One region of the Kitasatospora sp. NPDC058444 genome, then DNA from elsewhere that is predicted to be linked to it. Evidence: riboswitches for the same ligand, from Rfam matches in the RefSeq annotation. Region 1 holds a riboswitch; the other holds the start of a gene.
What was found. A riboswitch is a leader RNA that binds a small molecule or an ion and turns the genes downstream of it on or off. The one in region 1 is predicted to bind glycine.
Positions count from the first base shown of each region.

Region 2: another riboswitch for glycine. It lies ahead of gcvT (glycine cleavage system aminomethyltransferase GcvT); the one in region 1 lies ahead of gcvP (aminomethyl-transferring glycine dehydrogenase).

Region 1 covers NZ_JBHXLL010000005.1:336,372-340,955, reverse strand. Annotated here, with positions in the region: partial or broken gene ACFWP2_RS09025 (DUF2382 domain-containing protein) at 37-489, opposite strand; partial or broken gene ACFWP2_RS09020 (PRC-barrel domain-containing protein) at 979-1,362, opposite strand; glycine riboswitch at 1,601-1,704, shown strand; gene gcvP (aminomethyl-transferring glycine dehydrogenase) at 1,943-4,584, shown strand, end outside.
Region 2 covers NZ_JBHXLL010000055.1:6,481-11,064, reverse strand. Annotated here, with positions in the region: gene ACFWP2_RS35360 (enhanced serine sensitivity protein SseB C-terminal domain-containing protein) at 1-317, opposite strand, end outside; gene ACFWP2_RS35355 (enhanced serine sensitivity protein SseB C-terminal domain-containing protein) at 437-1,240, opposite strand; glycine riboswitch at 1,475-1,576, shown strand; gene gcvT (glycine cleavage system aminomethyltransferase GcvT) at 1,806-2,927, shown strand; gene gcvH (glycine cleavage system protein GcvH) at 3,028-3,408, shown strand; gene glyA (serine hydroxymethyltransferase) at 3,487-4,584, shown strand, end outside.

The sequences.
Region 1 (4,584 bases):
TCCGGGGCCCTTCGCGTCGGGGCGTTGTCGCCGCTGTCAGACGAGTGGCCGCAGGCCGACGGCGTGGGGAGCGTCGTGGGACGAGGTGGCGGGCGGCGCGGAGGCGGAGGCCGGGGAGGCCGGGGCCGCGGCCGGAGACTGGGGCTGGGTGGCGGTGGTGTCGTGGACCTCGACGTTCTCGCGGCGGAGTTCCTCCCGGATCACCTCCTCGGTCGTGTACCGCTCGACGACCAGACGGACCCGCTCGATGGGGGCCAGGTACTTGCGGACCACCGGGCGTTCCTCACGGAGAGTGACCTCCTCGACGGCCTCGGCGATCTCCTTCTCGCTGAGCGTGGCGCGCTCGGCGTCGCTGATCGGCGTCCGCTCGACCCGGACGCGTTCGCGGACCACCGGGACGCGGCGCTCGAACTGCTCGGTCGTCACGTACTTGCGCAGCTTCGCGGTGCCGAGGGTGTGCCACTCGGTGGTGATCTCCAGCCGCTCCTCGCGGCAGGTGATCTCGACCGGGCTGCTGGGGGCGGACGAGGGAGCGCCGGTGTGCGTGGGGGCGGTCGTGGTGGTCGACGCCGGGGTGGGGGTGGGCTGCGGCTTCGGCTCCACGACGGGTGCGGTGGTGGAGGCGGCGGGCGCGGTGGCGATGGACGCGGTGGTGATGGGCGGGGCGGAGACGGGTGGGGCGGAGGAGACCGGAGGCGCGGCGGAGGTGTGCGCGGCCGGCGGGGAGTCGACGGGGGTGGCGGGGGTGGCGGGGGTGCCGGTTGTGACGGGGGTGCTGAGGGTCCGCATGTCGGCCTCCGGGGCGGTCCTGGCGGTTTCGGCGATGGTGGGGGCGGCGGCGGCGGGGGCGGCGGCAGCGGGGGTTCGGGCCGGCGGGGGCTCGGGGAGCCGCTCGGAGGAGCGCTCGGGGGTCCGCTCCGGCGTGTGGAAGGTGAGCGACTTGGCCGGGGCCGCCGCGGCCGTCGTGGCGGCGGCCGCCGCCGTGGTGCCGAAGTCGAGGTCGGGCTGCTTGGCCCGGCTTCCGTTCTCGCCGTTCGGGCGGCTGTCCATCGGGGTGTCGAGCCCGTAGTAGCGGTAGAGCTGGAGCTCCTGGGCGGGGGACAGGTGCTGGCCGACGCCGAAGTCCGGTGACTCCTTCACCAGCGACTTGTCGTACGGCACCCGGAGCTCGTCGCCGGCGAACTCGCTCGTGGTCAGCGGGACGAAGGCGTCCCGGCCGAAGATGCCCGTCCGGACCGCGGCCCACTCGGGCCGACCGGTGGCATCGTCCAGGTAGACCTCGTCGACCGTGCCGATCTTGTCTCCGTTGCGGTCGACGGCCTTGTGGCCGATGAGGTCCCGGGGGTCGATGTCGGTCTGCACTTCTTTCCTCCCGCGTGCTGAACCTGCGGAACTCCCGCAGGAAGGCGGCCGGAGCACCCGATTCCGTCCGCCACTTCACACCAAAAGCCATGAATCGGACGTGCGCGACCCGAGTGCGCCGTCCGGGGTTCGCGCTGGACCGTCCGGGGGACGCGCGTAGACCTCACGCGTAGACCTCAACTGACCTGATGCACCCGTGATCGGGGGGCCTCCCGCTGGTACCCTGGGCGGCGACCGCAGAGCCCGCTCGGGAGAGTCTCCGACCGCGAAAACCGCTGGTCGGAGCGCCGAAGGAGCAACTCCTCCCCGGAATCTCTCAGGCATCCGTACCGTGTGGGGTAGGTCACTCTGGAAAGCAGGGCAGGAGCGTCGGCACGGGAGCCGGCGATCACCACCCTCACCGACGGTGCAAGCCGGCGGAGCGCCCACAGCGCCCCGTGCGGGTGAAGCTCTCAGGTCCCGATGACAGAGGGGGAGGCCTGTCGGGTCCGCCCGCCCCGGCTCGTCCGCTGCTCGCAGCGGCGAAGGCCGGCCGGCGTGCGTACCCCCGCCGGTCCGTGACCAGGAGGCCTCGACCACCATGAACGCCCAGCCGAACGCGGGACGCCCCACCGGCGCCTCGACCCTCACCGAGCTTGAGCTGGCCAGCCCCTTCGAGAACCGCCACATCGGCCCCGACGCCGCCGCACAGGAGAAGATGCTGGCGTCCGTCGGCTACGGCTCGCTGGACGAGCTCGCCGGCACCGCCGTGCCCGAGGCGATCCGCTCCATCACCGCCCTGGACCTGCCCGCCGGCCGGACCGAGGCCCAGGTCCTCGCCGAGCTGCGCGAGCTGGCCGGCCGCAACCAGGTGCTCCAGCCGATGATCGGCCTGGGCTACTACGGCACCTTCACCCCGCCGGTGATCCTGCGCAACGTCATGGAGAACCCGGCCTGGTACACCGCCTACACCCCGTACCAGCCGGAGATCTCGCAGGGCCGCCTGGAGGCCCTGCTGAACTTCCAGACCCTGGTCTCCGACCTGACCGGCCTGCCGACCTCCGGCTCCTCGCTGCTGGACGAGGGCACCGCGGCCGCCGAGGCGATGGCGCTGGCCCGCCGCGTCACCAAGGTCAAGGGCGGCGTCTTCCTGGTCGACGCCGAGACCCTGCCGCAGACCGTCGCGGTGATCAACACCCGCGCCGTGCCGACCGGCGTCGAGGTGGTCGTCGCCGACCTGTCCGAGGGCATCCCGGCCGAGATCGCCGAGCGCGGCGTCTTCGGCGTGCTGCTCCAGTACCCGGGCGCCACCGGCGTCGTCCGCGACCTCGCCCCGGTGATCGAGCAGGCGCACGGCCTGGGCGCGATCGTCGCCGTCGCCGCCGACCTGCTCGCGCTGACCCTGCTCAAGTCCCCGGCCTCGCTGGGCGCCGACATCGCCTGCGGCACCTCGCAGCGCTTCGGCGTGCCGATGGGCTTCGGCGGCCCGCACGCCGGCTACCTGTCGGTGCGCGCCGAGTACGCCCGCTCGCTGCCCGGCCGCCTGGTCGGCGTCTCCATCGACGCCGACGGCAACCGCGCCTACCGCCTGGCGCTGCAGACCCGCGAGCAGCACATCCGCCGCGAGAAGGCCACCAGCAACATCTGCACCGCCCAGGTGCTGCTCGCCGTGATGGCCTCGATGTACGCCGTCTACCACGGCCCGGACGGCCTGGCCGACATCGCCCGCCGCACCCACCGCTACGCCGCCGCCCTCGCCGAGGGCCTGCGGGCCGGCGGCGTCGAGCTGCTGCACGGCGAGTTCTTCGACACCGTCACCGCCGTCGTCCCGGGCCGCGCCGCCGAGATCGCCGCCGCCGCCCGCGCCAACGGCATCAACGTCCACCAGGACGGCGCGGACCGCATCTCCGTCTCCACCGACGAGACCACCACCCGCGAGCACCTGGCCGGTGTCTGGGCCGCGTTCGGCGTCCCCGCCGTCGAGGTCGCCGAGGCCGCCGACGCGCTGCCCGCCGCGCTGCTGCGCGAGGACGAGTACCTGACCCACCCGGTCTTCCACAGCCACCGCTCGGAGACCGCCATGCTGCGCTACCTGCGCCGCCTGTCGGACCGGGACTACGCGCTGGACCGCGGCATGATCCCGCTGGGCTCCTGCACCATGAAGCTCAACGCGACCACCGAGATGGAGGCGGTGACCTGGCCCGAGTTCGGCCAGCTGCACCCCTTCGCCCCGATCGACCAGGCCCAGGGCTACCTGACCCTGATCCGCCAGCTGGAGCAGCAGCTGGTCGAGGTGACCGGCTACGACGCCGTGTCGATCCAGCCGAACGCGGGCTCGCAGGGCGAGTTCGCCGGCCTGCTGGCCGTGCGCGCCTACCACCACGCCAACGGCGACACCCAGCGCGACGTCTGCCTGATCCCGTCCTCGGCGCACGGCACCAACGCGGCCTCCGCGGTGATGGCCGGCATGCGCGTGGTCGTGGTGAAGACCCTGGTCGACGGCGACGTGGACGTCGAGGACCTGAAGGCCAAGATCGAGCAGCACCGCGACAACCTCGCCGTGCTGATGGTCACCTACCCGTCCACCCACGGCGTGTACGAGACCCAGATCACCGACATCTGCGCCCTGGTGCACGAGGCCGGCGGCCAGGTCTACGTGGACGGCGCCAACCTGAACGCCCTGGTCGGCCTCGCCAAGCCGGGCAAGTTCGGCGCGGACGTCTCGCACCTGAACCTGCACAAGACCTTCTGCATCCCGCACGGCGGTGGCGGCCCGGGCGTCGGCCCGGTCGCGGTGCGCGCCCACCTGGCGCCGTACCTGCCGAACCACCCGCTGCAGTCGGAGGCCGGCCCGGCCACCGGTGTGGGCCCGATCTCGGCCGCGCCGTGGGGCTCGGCGGCCATCCTGCCGATCTCCTGGGCGTACGTCCGGCTGATGGGCGGCGAGGGCCTCAAGCGCGCGACCCAGGTCGCGGTGCTGAACGCCAACTACATCGCCAAGCGCCTGGCGCCGCACTTCCCGGTGCTCTACACCGGTCCGGGCGGGCTGGTCGCGCACGAGTGCATCATCGACCTGCGCCCGCTGACCAAGGAGACGGGCGTGACGGTGGACGACATCGCCAAGCGCCTGATCGACTACGGTTTCCACGCGCCGACGATGTCCTTCCCGGTGGCCGGCACGCTGATGATCGAGCCGACCGAGTCCGAGGACCTGCACGAGATCGACCGGTTCTGCGACGCGAT
Region 2 (4,584 bases), on a different contig from region 1:
CCCGAGATGACCTCGTGGGCCCGCGCCCAGCCGGAGGAGGTCAGCTGCTCGGGCGAGGTGACGGCCGGCGCGTAGCCGTGGCCGCTGATCTCCATGTTCCCGTACTGGGCGTCCGGGCTGCCCGGCGTGCCGTGCCACAGCAGCATCCAGACCTGGCCGTCCGCCAGCGCGTGCAGCAGCCGCTCGTACGCGTCGTAGCGCTCCGGCGCGACGTCGCGCAGGGCGCGCTCCAACGCGCCGGGATCAGCTCCCGGGCGCCCGGCCGGTGCCTGGCCCCAGGGCCCCGGCACACCGCCCGCTCCCGTTCCCGCACTCATGCGCCCACCTCGCCGCGCCTCTTTCCCTCAACCCGCCGAGCCCGTCGGCCGTCTGCACGCACCCTATGGGCGCGGCACCGGCCACCGCCACGGCGACGTGCCTTTGATACGAACCCCGCTCAGACCCGCGAATAGAACGGAAGTACCCGGGTGAGCAGCCACTCGACCACCGGGTCGTCGGCGAGGTCGAGCAGTACGAGGTGGACGCCGCCGGGCAGCGGCGCGGTTCCCAGCGCTCGTCCGAGCGCGTCGTTCACCGCGGCCGGGTCGGCCGGCGCCGCCGGGTCCAACTGGACGCCCACGAACATCACGGTCGGCTCGCCCTCGATGCTGGCCAGCGCCCTGCGGGCGGTCAGCACCCCCGGCAGCGCGGACAGTTCGGCTCGACAGGCGGCCAGGAAGTGCTCCGGGTCCTCGCCCGGCACCGGCTCGCGCAGCGCCACCCGGCCGCCGGTCGGCACCGCGGCGTCGTCAGCGGTCGCCCAGCGGTCCTCGCGCGGACCGCGGCGCAGCTCGGCGACCCCCTGCGGCGGCACCGGGAGGCCCACGGCCGCCTCCGGGTTCACCGCGATGCCCACGCCCAGCGGCAGCCCGCGGGCGAACTCCCACACCGGCGCGATCGCGAAGGCCATCCCCGGCGCCTGCCGGAGGAACACCTCCTGCGAGGAGAACACCGGCACGTACGGGTCACCGCCGAGCTCGACGGTCGGCAGGTCCAGCGACTGCCCCTGCGGGTCGGCCCCGGCCGGCAGCGGCACCCACACCTGGCTGCGCGCCAGCACCTCCATCACCCGCGGGGTGGCCCCCGGGTCGCCCAGGGCCGCGGTCAGCACCTGCTCCAGTTCGTTGGCCGGCCAGGAACCGCCCGCCGGCGCCTCCTCCGGTCCGCCCCACCCCTGCTGCTGCTCCACCGGGTACCCCATGCGCCGCCGATTCCGCCCTCTGCCGGTCGGCCGCCCTCTGCTGCGCCGACGCGCAGCAGTCTAGGGCCCCCGGGGCCTCCTCTTTAGGGCTCGTGTTCGGGTGCCGCCCGGGGCCCGTGCCCGGGCGGCGCGCGGTGTGACCGGGTCCCCCCTCCCCTCGCCGTCCCGGACGTGCCATGATGTGCGCGTCCGACGGCATGCGCCGCGGGCCCCCACAACTCCATACCGGCCGCTCGAACCCGCGCGGGAGAGCCCGGAGTGCCGTTCAGGCACAGCCGGCGCCGAAGGAGCAAGTCCTCCCCGGAATCTCTCAGGCACCCCTACCGCACGGGTTAGGCACATCTGGAAAGCGGCGCCCGGCCCTGTCGTGCGCCCACCCACGGTGCAAGCCGTCATGCTGTCCCCCAAGCTGGAAACAGCTGCGGGCGGTGGGCGGTGAAGCTCTCAGGTTCGACGACAGATGGGGAGACCCACGCCGCCGCATGCCCGCGCGCAGGGTCGGCCCCCGAGCGGGTCCGGTCCGGCGCGTGCACCCCTGAGTGCCCCGACCGAGGAGTTCCTGGCCATGTCGTCCCTCCGCCTGACCGCGCTCGACGCGCTGCACCGCGCCCTCGGCGCGACCATGACCGACTTCGCCGGCTGGGACATGCCGCTGCGCTACGGCAGCGAGCGCGAGGAGCACCTCGCGGTCCGCACCAAGGCCGGTCTGTTCGACCTCTCGCACATGGGCGAGATCACCGTCACCGGCCCGCAGGCGGGCGAGATGCTGGACCACGCGCTGGTCGGCTTCGTCTCCGCGCTGGGCGTGCTGCGTGCCCGCTACACCATGATCTGCGCCGAGGACGGCGGCATCCTGGACGACCTGATCGTCTACCGCCTGCGCGAGGACGCCTTCCTGGTCGTCGCCAACGCCTCCAACGCCCAGCTGGTCCTCGACGAGCTGATCGCCCGCGCCAAGGGCTTCGACGCCGTCGTCACCGACGACCGCGACACCTACGCGCTGATCGCCGTCCAGGGCCCGGAGGCCACCGGCATCCTGGCCGAGACCACCGACGCCGACCTGCCCGGCCTGAAGTACTACGCGATCCTCCCGGCCCGGGTGGCCGACCGCGACGTGCTGCTCGCCCGCACCGGCTACACCGGCGAGGACGGCTTCGAGATCTTCTGCCGCCCGGCCGACGCCGAGGCGATCTGGCAGGCGCTGACCACCGCGGGCGAGGGCCGCGGCCTGATCCCGTGCGGCCTGTCCTGCCGCGACACGCTGCGCCTGGAGGCCGGCATGCCGCTGTACGGGCACGAGCTGTCCACCGACCTCACCCCGTTCGACGCCGGCCTGGGCCGGGTCGTCCGCTTCGACAAGACCACCAACGAGGGCGCCTTCATCGGCCGCAAGGCCCTGGAGCAGGCCGCCGCCGCGGCCGAGACCAACCCGCCGAAGGTGCTGGTCGGCCTGGTCTCCGAGGGCAAGCGGGTGCCGCGCGCCGAGTACACCGTGGTCTCCACCGAGGGCGAGCCGATCGGCCGGATCACCTCCGGCGCGCCGTCCCCGACCCTGGGCAAGCCGATCGCGATGGCCTACGTCGACGCCGCCCACGCCGCCCCCGGCACCACCGTCGCGGTGGACGTGCGCGGCAAGCACGAGCCCGTCCAGGTCGTGGCGCTGCCGTTCTACAAGCGCGCCCGCTGACCCTCCGCCGAGGCCCCGGTTTTCCCGTTCACGCACGTCGCGGCCGTCCGCGCGGCGGCCCGCTTCGTCGTACCCGCTTCCCATCCTGGAGAATGACGCCATGAGCAACCCCCAGCACCTGCAGTACACCAAGGAGCACGAGTGGCTGACGGCCGCCGAGGACGGCGTGTCCACGGTCGGCATCACGGAGCACGCCGCCACCGCGCTCGGTGACATCGTCTACGTGCAGCTGCCCGAGGTCGGCGACACCGTGACCGCCGGCGAGACCTGTGGCGAGCTGGAGTCCACCAAGTCGGTCAGCGACCTGTTCTCCCCGGTGACCGGCGAGGTCGTCGAGATCAACCAGGACGTCCTGGACGACAACGCCCTGGTCAACAGCGCCCCGTTCGAGGGCGGCTGGCTGTTCAAGGTGCGCGTCGAGGCCACCGACGAGCTGCTCAGCGCCGCCGAGTACGACGCGCTCATCAACCCCCAGGGCTGAGCCCCGACAGGACGGGCCGCGGCACCGCGGCCCGTCCGCCCCGGCCCCTTTCCCTCCTCCTCCCGGGAAGACCACACCATGACGGTTCTCAACCAGTCCCTGCACGCCCTCGACCCGGAGATCGCCGCCGCGGTCGACGCCGAGCTGCACCGCCAGCAGACCACCCTGGAGATGATCGCCTCCGAGAACTTCGCCCCGGTGGCGGTCATGGAGGCCCAGGGCTCGGTGCTGACCAACAAGTACGCGGAGGGCTACCCCGGCCGTCGCTACTACGGCGGCTGCGAGCACGTCGACGTGGTCGAGCAGATCGCGATCGACCGCATCAAGGCGCTGTTCGGCGCCGAGCACGCCAACGTCCAGCCGCACTCCGGCGCGCAGGCCAACGCCGCCGCGATGTTCGCGCTGATCCAGCCGGGTGACACCATCCTGGGCCTGAGCCTGGCCCACGGCGGTCACCTGACCCACGGCATGAAGATCAACTTCTCCGGCAAGCTCTACAACGTGGCCGCCTACCACGTGGACGAGAAGACCGGCCAGGTCGACATGGCCGAGGTCGAGCGCCTCGCCAAGGAGCACCAGCCGAAGCTGATCATCGCCGGCTGGTCGGCCTACCCGCGCCAGCTCGACTTCGCCGCGTTCCGCCGGATCGCCGACGAGGTCGGCGCGCTGCTCATGGTGGACATGGCGCACTTCGCCGGCCTGGTGGCCGCCGGGCTGCACCCGAACCCGGTGCCCTACGCGGACGTGGTCACCACCACCACCCACAAGACCCTGGGCGGCCCGCGCGGCGGCGTCATCCTGTCCAAGGCCGAGTTCGCCAAGAAGATCAACTCGGCGGTCTTCCCCGGCCAGCAGGGCGGCCCGCTGGAGCACGTGATCGCCGGCAAGGCGGTCGCCTTCAAGGTCGCGGCCTCGGAGGAGTTCAAGGAGCGCCAGCAGCGCACCCTGGACGGCGCCCGCATCCTCGCCGAGCGCCTGCTCCAGGCCGACGTGGCCGAGGCCGGTGCCAGCGTGCTCTCCGGCGGCACCGACGTCCACCTGGTCCTGGTCGACCTGCGCAACAGCCAGCTCGACGGCCAGCAGGCCGAGGACCGGCTGCACGAGGTCGGCATCACCGTCAACCGCAACGCGATCCCGAACGACCCGCGCCCGCCGATGGTCACCTCGGGCCTGCGC